3 regions of the Pseudomonas reactans genome follow, and region 3 is predicted to be linked to each of the others. Evidence: riboswitches for the same ligand, from Rfam matches in the RefSeq annotation. Region 3 holds a riboswitch; each other region holds the start of a gene.
The links. A riboswitch is a leader RNA that binds a small molecule or an ion and turns the genes downstream of it on or off. The one in region 3 is predicted to bind cobalamin.
Positions count from the first base shown of each region.

Region 1: another riboswitch for cobalamin. It lies ahead of cobW (cobalamin biosynthesis protein CobW); the one in region 3 lies ahead of HX793_RS14620 (TonB-dependent receptor plug domain-containing protein).
Region 2: another riboswitch for cobalamin. It lies ahead of HX793_RS11540 (ABC transporter substrate-binding protein); the one in region 3 lies ahead of HX793_RS14620 (TonB-dependent receptor plug domain-containing protein).

Region 1 covers NZ_JACAQP010000041.1:3,168-6,437, forward strand. Annotated here, with positions in the region: cobalamin riboswitch at 1-102, opposite strand, end outside; gene HX793_RS27785 (hypothetical protein) at 180-857, opposite strand; cobalamin riboswitch at 1,123-1,322, shown strand; gene cobW (cobalamin biosynthesis protein CobW) at 1,416-2,477, shown strand; gene cobN (cobaltochelatase subunit CobN) at 2,481-3,270, shown strand, end outside.
Region 2 covers NZ_JACAQP010000008.1:79,645-82,914, reverse strand. Annotated here, with positions in the region: gene HX793_RS11550 (DNA/RNA non-specific endonuclease) at 1-418, shown strand, start outside; gene HX793_RS11545 (hypothetical protein) at 921-1,364, opposite strand; cobalamin riboswitch at 1,468-1,662, shown strand; gene HX793_RS11540 (ABC transporter substrate-binding protein) at 1,765-2,775, shown strand; gene HX793_RS11535 (FecCD family ABC transporter permease) at 2,772-3,270, shown strand, end outside.
Region 3 covers NZ_JACAQP010000011.1:139,409-142,678, forward strand. Annotated here, with positions in the region: gene HX793_RS14605 (serine/threonine-protein kinase) at 1-107, shown strand, start outside; gene HX793_RS14610 (PP2C family protein-serine/threonine phosphatase) at 104-919, shown strand; gene HX793_RS14615 (carboxymuconolactone decarboxylase family protein) at 925-1,320, opposite strand; cobalamin riboswitch at 1,435-1,639, shown strand; gene HX793_RS14620 (TonB-dependent receptor plug domain-containing protein) at 1,731-3,270, shown strand, end outside.

The DNA.
Region 1 (3,270 bases), on a different contig from region 3:
CTCGCTTACCGTTGCGGGGGCAGCACCGGACTGGTCATATCGCTATGACGCACCGGTTTCCCGTTTCACCCTGTGAAGGGCACCCGAAACAAGACGTGTAGGAAAACATGGACGAGTAATGCGCGTCAAATACATGAGGTCAATGAGTCAAGTATTGTATGCCTCGTCCTTCCAGGAGGTCAGACAGTTTTACTCCTGAATGGGTAATTAACCCGCTTGGAACTGTTTTTAATCATATAGTCGAGGTTGGTGACGTCATAGCGTTCATCATCCTTGCCTGCGAACCCGAGGAAGCCGACACCAATATCCAATTGCTTAAGAAGTTCTGGACGTGCGAGTAACTCTCGGGCAACTTTTTTTGCCAGTTCGGGAATGTCACTGTCTTCGGCTTTTCTCAGTTCGTTGTAGTTGACATAACCATTACCTGTGGTGTCGTAAGTGGTATGAAAATCCTTGGCTAACTGTATCAGCTTGCGGTCACTCACCTGTGAAATCTCTCCCGCTTCTACGGCAACTGAGTCCAAATTAATTTGTCCGTCTTCGATGCCACCAGGGGGCTGGAGGTCGAGGTGTTTATAAAGATCAGGGCGTGCCAGAAACTCCTTCATCGTCTCTATTTGTTCTTGGGTAGCAGGTTCGCCGTTCTCTTGTGTGCCTTTTGCCATTCGATCGGCAGTATGGAGCGTGAAAAATTCGTTTCCCCAGGGATCAAGTGCAGGGGCCAATTCCAGTATTTTTTTCGTCAACGCTTGATCACTCAACGACTCAAGAGGGCGCGAGGTTGAAGTCAGGGAGGTTTCATTCAGTTGTGCGGGCTGCGGGGTGGCGTCGGTGCGCGTAGAGGCGATAGTAGACATGAGTTGATCTCAGTTGTGGTGTCTTAAATAGTCGTACGTCTAGGAGAAATCACGTTCATGGCTTCTTAACTAGACAGAATGTTTGTGTTGCCCTCCCTAGGTGGCGCAAGTCGTTTAATTGTTCCATGAACAGGGTTGATAAGTTTTTGCAAAGTAATACGTCATGTATTCGCGTCAATATGATCAGGCCTGCAATGTCGGCAGGCAGTGCGCTTGTTGATTCTTCCATAAAGCCCACTGACATTGACCATCCTGTCTGCACTGCGTAGCCTTGCACCCTCGAGGTTCTTCAGCCCCAGGCCGAAGCTAAGAAGGGAACGCGGTCCAAGCCGCGGCTGCCCCCGCAACTGTAAAGGGTTCAGCTGACTGCCACGCCACTGCCGAAAGGCGGGAAGGCGCAGCCAGCGCCGGTCGCAAGACCCGCAAGCCCCAAGCCAGGAGACCTGCCTCGCAACCGATTTTCTACTTCAACCGGGCGGGGTGATCCGGTGACGAAATCCGCTGCTGCGCACCGTCGCAGGGCCTATCGTCCCGTATGCCCGCCCCCAAGGGCATCCGATGAAAACACTGGCCAAACTCCCCGTCACCATCGTCACCGGCTTCCTCGGCTCGGGCAAAACCACCTTGCTGCGCCACATGCTCGACAACGCTCAGGGCCGTCGCATTGCCGTGATCGTCAACGAATTCGGCGAGCTGGGTATCGACGGTGAAATCCTCAAGCAGTGCTCCATCGGCTGCACCGAAGAAGAAGCCAACGGCCGCGTCTACGAGCTGGCCAACGGCTGCCTGTGCTGCACCGTGCAGGAAGAGTTCTTCCCGGTGATGCGCGAATTGGTGGCCCGCCGCGGCGACCTCGACCACATTCTCATCGAAACCTCCGGCCTGGCCCTGCCAAAACCGCTGGTCCAAGCCTTCCAATGGCCGGAAATCCGCAGCGCCTGCACCGTTGACGCCGTGATTACCGTCGTCGACAGCCCGGCTGTGGCCGCCGGCACCTTCGCCGCCTTCCCGGACCAAGTGGATGCGCAGCGCAAGCTCGACCCGAACCTGGACCACGAATCACCCCTGCACGAGCTGTTCGCCGACCAACTGGCTAGCGCTGACCTGGTAATCCTCAACAAGACCGACCTGATCAGCCCTGAAGACCTGGCCCGCGTGCGCCTGGAAGTCGCGGAAGAACTGCCACCCGCCGTCAAGATCATCGAAGCCAGCAGCGGTCGCCTGCCACTGGACGTGCTGATAGGTCTGGGTGCCGGCTCCGAAGAACACATCGACGGTCGCCACAGCCATCACGATCATCATCACGAAGGTGAAGACGATCACGACCACGACGCCTTCGACTCCATTTCCATCGACCTGCCGCAAGCCGACGAAGCACTGCTGCTCGACGCCTTGACCCAACTGGTGGTGCAACACGGCATCCTGCGCGTCAAAGGCTTCGCCGCGATCCCGAACAAACCGATGCGCCTGTTGATCCAGGGCGTGGGCACGCGTTTCGACAAGCACTTCGACCGTGCCTGGGGCGCTGACGAAGCGCGCATCACGCGCCTGGTGCTGATCGGTCAGGACCTCGACGCGGCCGGCCTTGAAGCGCAACTGCGCGCCGCCCTTAGCGTTTAACCCATGCACCTGCTCAGGACCCAGCCCGGTGGTTTCGTCTCGGACGACAATATTGCCGACCTTGGCCAAACCCCCGCTGACCTGGTGATCCTGTGCAGCGGCGATTCCAGCCTGGCGCTGCTGGCCGAAGCGGCGCAACAGTTGCCGGACGACTATCCCAGCTTTCGCCTGGCTAACCCGATGCAGGTGCAGAACCACGCCTCGGTCGACCTGTACGTCGATGAAGTGCTGCGCCACGCCAAGGTCATCCTGATCTCGCTGCATGGCGGTATCGGTTATTGGCGTTACGGCATCGAGCGTCTGGTGGAGTTGGCCGAAAGGGGCGTGCAGCTGATCCTGGTGCCGGGGGATGATCGCCCGGACCCGGAACTCAGTGGCCTGAGCACCGTCGACGTCAAAGCGCGTGATCGCCTCTGGCATTTCCTGCGCCAGGGTGGTCTGGGCAATGCGCTGGATTTCTATCGCTGCCTGGCCAGCACCTACCTGGACCGTGACTACGCCTGGGCCGAGCCGCAGACCCTGCCACGCACGGCGATTTATCACCCGCGCCATGCCAATGCTCGCCTGAATGATTGGCAGATGGATTGGAATGCCGAGTGGCCGGTGGCGGCGGTGCTGTTCTACCGCTCCCATTTGCAGGCGGCCAATACCGGTTTTATCGATGTGTTCTGCCAGCGCTTGCAAGCGGCGGGCCTCAACCCGTTGCCGATGGCGGTGGCCAGTTTAAAAGAGCCCGGCTGCCTGGCGGTGGTCGAGGACTTGCTGGACGAGGTGGGCGCGGCGGTGATCCTCA
Region 2 (3,270 bases), on a different contig from region 3:
GCAGATGAGCGGGTTCAACCAGAAGACCTGGCTGGAACTCGAAGACTACATCCTCGACAACACCCAACGCTGGAAAGCCCGCGCCACGGTGTTCACCGGCCCGGTATTCGCCGACGACGACCGGGTGTACCGAGGCGTGCAGATTCCCAAGGCGTTCTGGAAAGTGGTCGCCTACCTCAGCGACAACGGCAAGCCTAGCGCGAGTGCCTACATGATTGACCAGAGCCGCGAACTGGGCCAACTCGACCTGGTGTTCGGCCAGCTCAGGACCTACCAGCGCAGCGTGATCCAGATCGAGCGCCTGACCGGTCTGCGCTTCGGCAACCTGGCCGACTACGACGGCTTCAGCAACGAAGAGCGCGCCACCGGCACGCGGATTGAAGCGCTGATACAGGGGCCTGAAGACATTCGTCTCTGACCGACGCTTCACATGTTGAACTGCGTCACACGCCAACCACGATGCGAAGCGAGCCGCTCTTGATCTGGCTTTTGATCTCAGGCGCCCCGTCAAACACGCTGGCCGAACGCAGGCTTGAATCCGTGGGTAACCCGGCAGGACGCCGGGTTAGCCGCGCTGGGCCAAGGATGGCCCATCGCGGCGGCCCACGGATTCAAGCCTGCGATCGGGCACACCGAGCCTAGGCGAGGTGCCGAGTGTTGGGGCGAAGCGTTTTTGGTTACTTTTTGCGCTCTTCAAAAAGTGACCCGCTGTAAGAGCGGAACCCATAGCCGCCATTACCTAAATAACGGATATGTACCCGGTCTGATCCAACATCCAGGCCAGCTGTCAGGCCGCCTTCGCAGGCAAGCCAGCTCCCACATTCTGAATCGCAGGAGTAACAGTAAGATTGCGGCCGACCGTCAAGCCGCCAGCGCCGTACCCAGCGAGGTGTGGATACTTGCGCCCTTTGGCCGCCCCCTCACTGCGCACTGATGTAATGAAACTGCGCCTGCGACTTCTCGACCGCCGCACGCACCAGGTCTTTCTGTGCGTCGGTGCCCGAGTAGTAAATCTGCAGGCCCTTCAAATCCTGCCCTTCGACGGCTTTGCCGATCACGGCAACATCAACCGGCGTGCCGGCCCCCATGATCAAAAAGAACACGTCGCCCAAGCGCTTGGTATTCAGCAATTCGCCCCTGAGGCTGGCAGCGTTTTGGTCGCCGGCCAGGGAAATCGCCAGGGTGTCGCCGAACATACCGCTTTTAGGGATGCTCATCGTGTGCAAGCGCAGTTTGTCTGAGTCGGCGGGCATCGACTTGACATAGGCGGTGGAGGCCTCGTCGAGAATCTGCTGTTCAGATTTACCCTGAGTGGCACAACCGGCCAGGGTGGCGATAAGGACGAGCGCGACAAATGATTTCACGGTGTATTCCTTGTGATAAAGCGATCCATGGGCTGAGCATCATAGGAGCCTGACCGCCAGAGAGCTACCGTTGACTTCACGCCCTCCCGTTCAACCGCGTGATCGACTACCATACCGCGCCGGTTCCCAAACGGGACTAATAGGGAATCCGAAGCGCGGCACACCCGCGCCAATCGGAACTGCCCCCGCAACTGTAGGTGCTGAGCCTGCTCCTTGATGCCACTGGACCTTGTCCGGGAAGGCCGGAGCCGGGCGACGACGCATCAGTCAGGAGACCTGCCGGCTCGAGCTCAACTACTAACCGGCGGGGTGTCCGGGAAGGACATTCTTGCCTGTCGCTACCACAGCGCTCGAGGGTGTATTTCCGAATGGCACGCACGCTTCACTCGGAGATAGCCCCATGCTGCCACGCGTTACCGCCCTGCTTACCGGTCTGGGCTTCTGTGCCCTGGCCCAAGCCGCACCCACCCACTACCCGCTGACCGTGGAAAACTGCGGCAGCACCCTAACCTTCCAGCAAGCCCCGGCCCGCAGCGTGACCATCGGCCAGGCCGCCACCGAGATGCTCTACGCCCTGGGCGTGGGCAATAAAGTGGTCGGCACCTCGCTGTGGTTCAACAGCGTACTGCCACAGTACAAAGCGCAGAACGACACCATCGAGCGCCTGGCCAACAATGAGCCAAGTTTTGAGGCCGTGATCGCCAAGCGCCCGCAACTGGTGGCCGCCGAGCTGGAATGGGTGGTCGGGCCGCAAGGCGTGGTCGGCACCCGCGAGCAATTCCATGAACTGAAGATTCCCACCTACCTGCTGCCCTCCGACTGCGAAGGCAAGGACAACCTGGTCGGCGCCGACGGCACGCGGCTGGAGCCGTTTCGCATCGAGACGATCTATAAAAGCATCAGCCAACTCGCCGAGATCTTCGACGTGCAGGCACGCGGCCAACAACTGAACGAAGAACTCAAGGCGCGCCTGGCCAAATCCGTCGCCACCGTGCAGAGCAAGGGCCTCAAGCAAGCCAGCGCCTTGGTGTGGTTCTCCAGTTCCGAGATGGCCAGTGACCCTTATGTGGCCGGCCACAAGGGCATTCCGGAGTTCATGCTGGAAACCCTCGGTTTGCATAATGTCGTGCAGTCCGACGAAGAGTGGCCCGCCGTCGGCTGGGAAACCCTCGCCAAGGCCAACCCGACCGTGCTGGTGATCGCGCGCATGGACCGCCGCCGCTACCCTGCCGACGATCATGAAAAGAAACTGGCCTTCCTGCGCAGCGACCCGGTCACCCGCAACATGGACGCGGTGAAAAACAACCGCATCATCATCCTCGACGCCCTGGCGCTGCAGGCCAGCATCCGCACGTTCGACGGCCTTGAACAACTGGCCACGGCCATCGACGGCTACGATCTAACCAAATGATACGCACCCTACTCGCCCTGGCCCTGCTATTAGCCGCCGTACTCGCGGGCGTGGCCATCGGCGAAACCGCCATCTCGCCGCAGGTGGTACTCCAAGTCCTCGCCAACAAACTGTGGGCGGCTGGCTACGTGCTCGACCCTATCGACGAAGGCGTGGTGTGGAACTACCGCCTCACCCGCGCCCTGGTCGCCGCTGCGTGCGGCGCCGGGCTGGCGACGTGCGGCGTGATCCTGCAATCGCTGTTGCGCAACCCGCTGGCCGATCCGTACCTGCTGGGCATCAGCGCCGGCGCCTCGACCGGCGCGGTGCTGGTGGCGTTGATCGGTGTGGGCGGCGGTTTGATCTCGTTGTCGGCGGGCGCGTTTGTCGGCGCCATGGCCGCGTTTGCGCTGGTGATCCTGCTCGCCCGCGCCAGCGGTTCGGTTAGTGGCACCGGCCAGATCATCCTGGCGGGCATTGCCGGCTCGCAATTGTTCAATGCGCTCACCGCGTTCC
Region 3 (3,270 bases):
TGCGTGCAACTTCATTGCGCCAACCCTTTGTGCAACGGTTGGCCGAGTCTATCGAGAGCGAGGCCCAGCGCCTGGCGTTCCTCAACAGCTTCGAGCCCCTGCCATGACCGACTCCCCCCTCAGCGCCTGCGGGCCCCATCGTCTGGCCTGCGCGGTCGCCTATGGGGCCAGCGATGTCGGCACGGTACGCCAGAGCAACGAAGATAACTTTCTGGTGGAGCCCAGCCTCAGGTTGTTTGCCGTGGCTGACGGCATGGGCGGCCATGAAGCCGGCGCCCTGGCGAGTGCCGAAGCCTTGATTGGTTTGCGCCAGGCGCTCAACGCCGACCGTGTCGACCCACTGAACGACGACAGCGACCCGGACGCCACCTGGTCGGACCCGGACATGCAAGCTGCCAGCCGCCTGCACAACGCCATCGACCAGGTGAACCAGTGCGTCTACCAGCAAAACGTGGCACGGCAGATGAGCGAAGGCAGCGGCATGGGCACCACCCTCACGGGAGCATGGCGCCCGCATGCCGATGGGCCACTGTTGCTGTTCCACGTAGGCGACAGTCGTTTGTACCGCTACCGCGACGGTGAGTTGAGCCTGCTGACCCGCGACCAGACCTGGTATCAACAAGCCCTTGAGGCCGGCAAAGTCGACCGCTTGCCGGCACGCAACCTGCTGTTGCAAGCGATCGGCCCGGGACCACGGGTAGAACCGCAAGTACGCGTGCAACCCGTGCTGCCCAACGACCTGCTGATGTTGTGCAGTGACGGCCTGCACGGTTGCGTCCCGCACCAGGAAATGGCCCAGGTGCTGGCCGCTGCGGGCCGCGACACGCTGGACACAGCCTGCCAACAGCTGATCCACCTCACCCGCGAATACGCAGGGCGCGACAATGTCACCGTGCTGCTCGCCTGGTTCGACGGCTGAATCGTCTATGGCAGCTTGAACGCCTCGTCCACCGGCACGCGGTAGCCGGTGGCCAGGCGGTTGGTTTCGTTGGCCATGCCGACCACCGCCTGCAACTCGCCGAACATCTCGTCGGTCATCCCCGCCTTGCGCGCCGCCGCCGTGTGGGACGCAATGCAGTACGGGCAATTATTGGTCACGCTGACAGCCACATAGAGCAGCTCCTTGGTCAGTGGGTCCAATGCCCCCGGTGCCATGATTTCCTTGAGACTTTCCCAGGTTCGACGCAGGGTCGGCGGATGGGCGGCCAGGCATTTCCAGAAGTTGTTGACCTGATCGACCTGGCGTGTGCGCATGATGTCGTCATAGACCGCCCGCACTTCGGGGCTGGCATCGGCGTATTCGGTGAGGTGTTGAGTCATGGGATGTCCAACGCGGATGGAGAGTGTTCTGGAATACCGCGCCGCCGCCATTGCTGGCAAGTGAAGCCTGAGAATCCTGGATGACGGAGTTGACGAACGGTCATGCGAATGTTCAGATGCCGGCCTGTTTCAGGTGCCCCCTGCCGCCGTGCTTGGGGTGAAACGGGAAACCGGTACGCTCTTTTGAGCCAGTCCGGTGCTGCCCCCGCAACGGTATTCGCGTGACCCCTTCGACACACCACTGTGGCCTGCGCGCCATGGGAAGGTGAAGGGCTCCATACGCGAGAGCCCGGAGACCGGCCTGGAATTTCTGTTAGGCAAACTCCTGCGGTGGGCGGGCATGGGCCGGTATCGGCGTGTGCGCGATGCCTTCTCCTGCGTGCTTCTGCGAAGATACTTTCGAGAAGACTATGATTCGACGTTCCCTGATCCCTTTGTTCGGCTCGCTGTTCAGCCCCCTGTTGCTGGCCGACGACAATACCCTGGTGCTCAACCAGCAGATTGTCTCCGCTCCTTCCGTGGAATCCACCACCGTCGCCGCCATGGCCCAGTACGGCAGCAAAGTGGAGATCGTCACCCGCGAACAGATCGAACGCGCCGGCCCCGCCGCCGACGTGACGCGGGTGATGCAGATGTTCATCCCCGGCCTCTACGTGGCGCCGAAAAACGGCCCGTTCGACTACGGCACTTATTCCCTGCTGGGCGGGCGCAACGATGACACGTTGATCCTGCTCGACGGCGTGCGCCTGAACAACCGCCTGTATGGCGGCCTGTACCTCGATACGCTGCCGGCCAACGCTATCGAGCGCATCGAAGTGCTCAAGGGCGGCCAGAGCCTGTTGTTCGGCACCCAGGCGGTGTCGGGGGTCATCAACATCGTCACGCGCAGCCCGCAGACACGCGAGGCGTCCGGTGAAGTCAACCTGGGAGTCGATACCTTCGGCGGCACCACCGGCGATGCACGGGTCGAGAAGATCTTCGCCAACGGCTGGGGCGACCTCGGCCTGCTGGCGTATGTCAGCCGCAACGCCTCCGAGGGCTACCAGCCGTTTCGCAACAGCGACTACAGCGGCCGCGTCAGCGACAAAAAGCGCTCGTACGAAGTGACCACCTTCGGCACCAAGGCCATCCAGTCGTTTGGCGACGACTCGCGCCTGGAACTGTTCTACCAATATGCCGATGCCAACCTTGATTTCGCGCGGCCGGTGAACAACTACAAGACCACCAACGACCGCGTGCAACAGATCGCCACGGCCACTTTCGAACAGGCGATCAACGAGCGCCTGAGTTATTTCATCAAGGGCCATATCAACGACTGGGACACACGCTACACGCGGATCGATAACACCGCGAATGGCGGCCGTAATGTGCGCAATCACAATGACTACTGGGGCTTTACCGATTGGGGCGTACAAGCCGAGGGCAAGGCCGAGTTGCCAGGCGGCCATGTGCTGGTGGTAGGCAGCGACAACCAGTGGTTCAAGGGCCAGGACGATGTACTGGTGATCGACGACAACAAGGCCCAGGCCCACGCGCTTTATACGCAACTGCGACCGCAGATCGACGCATTGCCCAACTGGCACCCCAGCGTGGGCGTGCGGCATGAAGCCATGAGCGGCGGTGACAGTGCCACTGTCGGCATGCTCACCTCGCTCTACGATCTCAACGACCACTGGGCCCTGCGCGGCCAATACGGTACGGCCTACAAACTGCCCAACGCCGAGCAGTTGTTCGTCAACGAGCCAGGCGACGAAATCGGCAACCGCAATCTCAAGCCGGAGAAAAGCCGCAACGCCGAACTGGGGATCGACTACAAGGGGCTACTGGGCGAAGGTGACTTCAGCGCCAGCGTCACGCTGTTCAAACGCAAGATCACCGACCTGATCACGCTCGACGATGTGCAGTGGGTCAACGGCCAGGGCCAGATCCAGATGCGCGGCTTCGAGGCCG